3 regions of the Exiguobacterium sp. TDN 0502 genome follow, and region 3 is predicted to be linked to each of the others. Evidence: riboswitches for the same ligand, from Rfam matches in the RefSeq annotation. Region 3 holds a riboswitch; each other region holds the start of a gene.
What was found. Region 3 has a riboswitch for S-adenosylmethionine ahead of ACRPK8_RS12965 (amino acid permease). Riboswitches for the same ligand answer to the same signal wherever they lie in the genome.
Positions count from the first base shown of each region.

Region 1: linked by a shared signal. The riboswitch ahead of ACRPK8_RS02590 (methionine ABC transporter ATP-binding protein) and the one ahead of ACRPK8_RS12965 (amino acid permease) in region 3 are both predicted to bind S-adenosylmethionine.
Region 2: linked by a shared signal. The riboswitch ahead of msrA (peptide-methionine (S)-S-oxide reductase MsrA) and the one ahead of ACRPK8_RS12965 (amino acid permease) in region 3 are both predicted to bind S-adenosylmethionine.

Region 1 is NZ_JBOZGJ010000001.1:537,314-539,582, forward strand. It holds gene ACRPK8_RS02585 (aminotransferase class I/II-fold pyridoxal phosphate-dependent enzyme) at 1-494, shown strand, start outside; SAM riboswitch class I at 557-661, shown strand; gene ACRPK8_RS02590 (methionine ABC transporter ATP-binding protein) at 746-1,759, shown strand; gene ACRPK8_RS02595 (methionine ABC transporter permease) at 1,749-2,269, shown strand, end outside.
Region 2 is NZ_JBOZGJ010000008.1:41,121-43,389, forward strand. It holds gene ACRPK8_RS09845 (M20 metallopeptidase family protein) at 1-581, shown strand, start outside; SAM riboswitch class I at 644-747, shown strand; gene msrA (peptide-methionine (S)-S-oxide reductase MsrA) at 842-1,372, shown strand; gene ACRPK8_RS09855 (ArsR/SmtB family transcription factor) at 1,605-2,204, shown strand; gene ACRPK8_RS09860 (MFS transporter) at 2,219-2,269, shown strand, end outside.
Region 3 is NZ_JBOZGJ010000013.1:68,010-70,278, reverse strand. It holds gene ACRPK8_RS12965 (amino acid permease) at 1-999, opposite strand, end outside; SAM riboswitch class I at 1,076-1,177, opposite strand; gene ACRPK8_RS12960 (polysaccharide pyruvyl transferase family protein) at 1,288-2,269, opposite strand, start outside.

The DNA.
Region 1 (2,269 bases), on a different contig from region 3:
GGATCGAGTTGTTCTCACTCTCGAAACGCTTCAACATGTCCGGCTTCCGGATCGCCTTTGCGATCGGAAATCCGTCCGTCATCTCAAGCATCGAGACGTACCAGGAACATCTTTACGTCAGTGCCTTCACACCGATTCAACATGCGGCGACCGTCGCCTTGACGAGTGATCAGACATGCGTCCGCGAATTAAGCAAGCTGTATGAAACACGACGTGATGCCTTATTCGCAAAACTCGACGCGATCGGTTGGAATGGACCACGTCCCGGCGGTTCGTTCTTCGTTTGGCTCCCGGTGCCTGAAGGTTACACATCCCAAAGCTTCACCGATCACCTGCTTGACGAAGCACACGTCGCGGTAACACCGGGATCCTTCTTCGGTGAATACGGCGAAGGATATGTGCGGATCAGTCTGATCGCCGATGTCGAACGGTTGGAAGAAGCCGTCGACCGCATCGGCACGCTCAACTTGTTCCGGACGCCTGTTGCGGAATAATTCTGAAAAAACGTTTGACAGATGGGAATCATTTCCGTTAAAGTAAATCCCAACAGCATAACTACTTATCGAGAGCGACCGAGGGATTAGGCCCAACGACGTCCGGCAACCACCTATCAGGAACGGTGCCACATCCTACAGAATGGATTCATTCTGAGAGATAAGTTACGAAATCTTACACTTTCGTCGCTTTTTTCTGGTTGCTCTGCTACTAGGAAAAAGCGACTTTTTTTGTATGAGGAGATGAGCGGATGATTGAATTCAAACAGATTACGAAACGGTTCGTCCGGGACCGGACCCCGATTTTTGCTTTACGAGATGTCGATTTGACGATCCAAAAAGGAGAAATCTTCGGCATCATCGGTGAATCTGGTGCCGGTAAAAGTACGTTACTTCGCCTGATCAACGGGCTCGAACATCCGACGCAAGGAACGGTCAAGGTCGACGGTGTCTCGCTCGGCGGGATGTCGAAGGCGGATTTACGTCAACTTCGTTTACGGACAGGCATGATCTTTCAACACTTCCAATTGATCCAGTCGCGCAACGTCGCGGATAACATCGCCTTTGCGCTCAAGGCAGCTGGTGTGAAACGCGCCGATTTTCCAGAACGGATTCAGGAACTCGTCTCGCTCGTCGGACTCGAAGGGTTCGAAACGAACTTCCCGAGCCAATTGAGCGGCGGACAGAAACAGCGCGTCGGGATTGCCCGGGCACTCGCGAATGATCCGACCGTCCTGTTATGTGACGAAGCGACGTCTGCGCTTGACCCGGTCACGACACTGCAAATTTTGGATTTGTTGAAAGATTTGAATGAACGACTTGGTCTGACGATCGTCCTCATCACCCATGAAATCGATGTCGTCAAACAGATTTGCCACCGTGTCGCCGTCATGTCGCAAGGAGAAGTCGTCGAAGTCGCATCTACTTATGACTTGTTCAGTCAGGCGAAACATCCGGTGACCCAGCATTACGTCGATACGGCACTGCAGATCGAACTGCCGGAACGCATCTTGCAAGCGACACCTGGCAAGATCATCCGCTTGCAGTTCACCGGCGAGAAAACCGGCGAGAGTACCTTATCAGAAGCGATCCGTCGGTACGATATCTCGGTCAGCATCCTGCACGGGAAGGTCGACTACATTCAGGATGTCGCCTTCGGTGTCTTGATCGTCAGCCTGACGGGTTCATCCGACCAAATCACTCCCGCCCTCGACTGGCTCGCGACGGAACTTCACGCACTCGAGGTGATTCAGGATGTGGCTTGAACGTATTCAAACGATGTTACCCGAGCTTCTGAAAGCGCTCGGTGAGACAGCGTGGATGGTCGGCATTTCGCTTGCCTTTGCCTTAGTCGTCGGGATTCCGCTCGGGATTCTCCTGTTCGTCACCGATCGCGGATTATTTTTTCAAAATCTTGCCGTCCGGCGTGTCCTTGACTTCGTCGTCAACATCGTCCGGTCCCTGCCGTTCATCATCTTGCTGGTCGCCCTCATTCCGTTAACGAAGTTCTTACTCGATAATACGATCGGTCCGACGGCAGCGTCCGTCAGCCTCAGTGTCGCAGCGATTCCGTTTCTCGCGCGACTCGTCGAGACGTCACTGCGCGAGATTCCGCCCGGTTTGATTGAGGCAGCCGAAGCCTGTGGTGCAACACCGTTACGGATCATCGTCAGTGTTCTTCTACCGGAAGCACTTCCGGGAATCATCCAGGGCATCACGTTAACAACCATCAGCTTAATCGGCTTCTCGGCGATGGCCGGTATCGTCGGCGGTGG
Region 2 (2,269 bases), on a different contig from region 3:
AAGCACCGCACAAGACAAAAGATGCGCTCGTCGCTGGAGCGCAGCTCGTCTGTAACTTACAACATCTCGTCAGTCGACGGGTCGACCCATTTGAGCCGGCAGTTCTCGCAATCGGATCCTTCCATGCGGGAACGGCGCCGAACATCGTCACAGGTGAAGCACGCATCGTCGGCGAAATTAGGACGTTCAATGAGACCCTTCGCCATCAGCTCCGGCAAGAAGTCGACCTTGTCGCTAAAACGACGTGTGCCGGCATCGGTGCCACCTATTCAATCGACTTTACGACGGGTTATCCGGCACTCTGGAATCATCCGGACGAGACAAAACTCGTTCAGGAAGCCGCTGCTTTCTTACCGGAAGCATCCGTTCGGGCACTCACACCGATGATGGCGGCGGACGACTTCGCACATTATTTAACGCATGTCCCGGGGAGTTATTTCTTCACCGGCTCCGGATATACGGACGGTCGCGTCAACTATCCGCAGCACCACCCGCAGTATGAGATCAACGAACAGGCGCTATTGATTGGTGCGAAGACACTTGGAGCGACCGTTTTACGTGCCTTAAAACCTAAGGATTGACTTTATTTCTTTGTGAATGGTATCATCACAACAATGATAACGAATGACATCAACTTCATATACCCTTATCAAGAGTGGACCGAGAGATCTGGATCGATGACGTCCCAGCAACCTGCGCATAGCAAGGTGCTACGACCAGCAAAGCGAAAGCTTTGGTTGATAAAAAGCGGCGACTCCTTTTGCAACCAAGCGAAGGAGTCGTTTTCGTTTTCTCGCTGTCAGACATACAATGGGGATTTCCCACGGAGAGGAAGAGACAGATGGAAAAAGCAACATTTGCAGGTGGATGTTTTTGGTGCATGGTGACACCGTTTGAAGAATTACCAGGAATCGAGGGAATCGTATCAGGTTACATGGGCGGACACGTCGACAATCCGACATACGAGCAAGTCAAAACAGGAACGACAGGACATCTCGAAGTCGTCCAAATCACGTTTGATCCGAGCCTGTTCTCGTACGAGCGTCTGCTCGAACTCTACTGGCCACAAACGGATCCAACGGATGCAGAAGGTCAATTCCAAGATCGTGGCACGCAGTATGCACCAGCAATCTTCTATCATACGGATGCGCAGCATGAAGCAGCGATTGCTTCTCGTGATGCCCTCGCTGCAAGCAATCGTTTTAAACAACCGATCGTGACGCGAATCGATGCCGCTTCTGAATTTTATCCGGCGGAAGAGTACCATCAAGACTTCCATAAGAAAAATCCAGAACACTATAAAAAAGATCGTGCTGCTTCTGGGCGCGATGCTTTCATCGAGCAGGAATGGAAAGATACAGCGACGGTCTAATCGCCTCAAACCACATACAGTAGCTGAGACTGATTTCATACATCTCGTTCTTCCCCTACTTTGCAGTAGAAAGTGGAGGATGATCGAGATGTCACTGGAGTCAGTTTTTTGTATGTAAACCAACAGCTTTCTCCTTTTGCTATTACCCTTGCATAAATTTGTGATCGTTTACAAATGAAGTCTTTTGTTTTAGAGTTAACAAAAATTAACCGGTTAAAAAGGAGATCATTGCATGGAACAAAAAGCGATTCACATATTAGAGAGCTATGAACAATTAAAAGTGATCAGTGATCCGTTACGAACAAAAATCCTGATGTTTCTCGTCGAAAAACCACATACGGTACATCAGTTAGCCCACTTGCTGACGTTATCTCGCGCAAAAATCCTCTATCATGTACGGGAACTTGAAAAGCATCACTTGATTCGCCTCGTCCGGACGGAAGAACAAGGCGGCAATCTATTGAAATATTATCAAGCGATCGCCCGAGGATACATTCCTGCCGATCATCTTCTAAACTTCGTTGAAACGAAAGAGGCGACCCGACAATCGTATCTCGAGGTACTAGATCGGGCAAAGACACGCGTCCTTACGGCTCCGACAGCTGCTTTTGCTCCCGTGTCTTCGAACGTTGAGGACTGGATGAGCTTATCGATCCAAAAGGAACTAACGATGTCTGAAGCCGACTTTCAACGCTTTACTACAAAATATCGTGCTTTACTAGACGAGTTCACGAAATCTCCTCCATTTGATGAAGAAGATAAAAAACACTTCTATATCATGACGACTGCCTTTTCGATCGATGAACCACTGTTTGAGAACGACGACGTCTAAACCGGAGGTGCTCCATGCTACCTGTTGAAATGAATGCGCAACAATCGCTGTTTAAAAATCGATCT
Region 3 (2,269 bases):
TGGTACGCCAGCTGGTGTCACCTGTGCGAAGAAACGTGGAATCATCCGTTCGTTCGCAAGCGACCAAAGCATCCGCGAGGCGGCGTAAAGCCCGGAGTTCGCTGCCGACAGGATAGCGGTCAGGATGACGAAGTTCATCACATCTGCTGCGTAAGGAATCCCAATCCGATCAAATACGGCGACGAACGGACTTTCGAGCACGCCCTTTCCTTCCGTTGGCAATAAAACGGCTAATACGATGATCGTACCGACGAAAAAGAGGACAAGCCGCAAAATCGTCGTCCGGATCGCAAGCGGAATCGTCCGCTTCGGATCAACGGCTTCACCCGCTGCGACGCCGATCAATTCCGTTCCCGAGTAGGCAAAGTTCACGGCAAGCATCGTCATGAAAATCGCAAAGGCACCGTTCGGGAACAATCCGCCTTCCATTAACGAAGAAAAGAATGGTGCCGCACTCCCATCCTTTAGTGGAATGAAGCCGACGATGGCGCCTGCCCCCAACAAGATGAAGGCAACGATCGTCACGACCTTGATGGCGGAGAACCAAAACTCGACTTCCGCAAACACGCGAACCTTCAAGACGTTGATCCCAAGAATCATCGCAGCGAATAAGGCACTGAACACCCAGACCGGAACGGACGGGAACCAGCGCTGCATCAACATGCCCGCTGCCGTGAATTCCGAACCGAGAGCAACCGTCCATGTCAGCCAGTAGAGCCAGGCTACCGTATACCCTGTACCCGGTCCGATGTATTTTGTCGCGTAGCGATGAAAGGAACCGGTTTCCGGCATATGTACAGCCAGTTCACCGAGACTCAACATGACCAGATAGACGACAACCGCCCCGATCAAATAAGACAAAATCGTTCCGATGCGTCCTGCTTGTTCCAATGTATAACCTGTACTTAAAAACAATCCTGTACCAATGACACCGCCTAACGACAACATGATCAGATGACGTGATTCCATCTTCCGCCGAAAGGACCCGCTCGTTTTCATGACATTTTCCTCCTCGTTTCACCTATTTCAAACAAAAAAACGCACCCTTACGGATGCGTCGGTCGACAATTCGGAAACCTTATCGATCGGGTGCAGCACCCGCAGGAATTAGCACAGTATCTTACGACCTGTTGCTGAGGTTTCACAGGGCCAGTCCCTCCACCTCTCTGGATAAGTATGTAATTGTTCCTAACCCTATCAACTCTTTTCCGAATTGTCAACACAATTCAGAATACTGCTATCAAAAAGACATTCCGGATCGCGATGATCCGGAATGTCGGGAAATGCTTATTTTTTGGCGAATAAATCCGCTGTTTTCAATGCTGCACGAACCGCTTTACGATTCAATGTTCCTTGCTGATGTTTCATCGTTTTCGTTTGGGCAGCTAATTGCGCTTTGAGTGCCGCAATCTCTTGATCTTTTTGAGCCATCCCTGTCTGTTTCTGTAACGCTTTGATCTTCTTATCTTTTTCAGCTAACTGCGCTTTTGTCTGCTTTTGTGCTTCCGCGATTTTCTTTTCTTGTTCCGGGAAGAACTGTTCGAAACGGGCGACTGCTTCTTCGAGGCTGACTCCTGAAATCGGTTGAACTGCCGGCAACAATTCCGTTTGCGCCATTTGGCGGTCAAACGGTACGTTTTCCGGGTAGTTCGTTTCCTGATAGATATGCTCGAGTTCATTAACGTTCAAGAAATCAACGAAGTTATCGAAGTTACGTGCCTGAACACGTGTCGGGCTTTGGAAGTCGGCATTCGCTACGACGTCGGATAAGCGTGTATCCGATGTGATGTCATTTGCCCAGATGTGTGTCAGTTGGTGATAATCCGTCAATTCGCGCATCCGTGCATCTTTTGGAATAAGGATACTTGGTGTACCGGCAAGTGTCGCCGTGATGTTCCCGTGTAAACGTGCTCCGAAACTGAGATCGGCTTGACCGATGAAATCGAACCATGTCTGCGCATTCAAGAAGAAACGGACACGATCGTTCATGTAAGCCGGATCCGACATTTTCACCGGATAGTTCGTCACGGACAGATCAGCGATCGGATGTGTACCCGTATACGTCAATTTCAATTCCTTCATCCATTGTGGAATGAAGTAATGGTTCGGGTACTCTTCCATCCCGCGCGTAATGAAATCGAGAACATTTTGCGGTGCTAAACGTGACGAGTTGACCGTGATCATCGACTCAGACGTAATGTTCGTTTCGCGGATGTTCAGGTCACGACCGAAAGCATACATCGAAGGACATCCGATGACACGGTGGTCG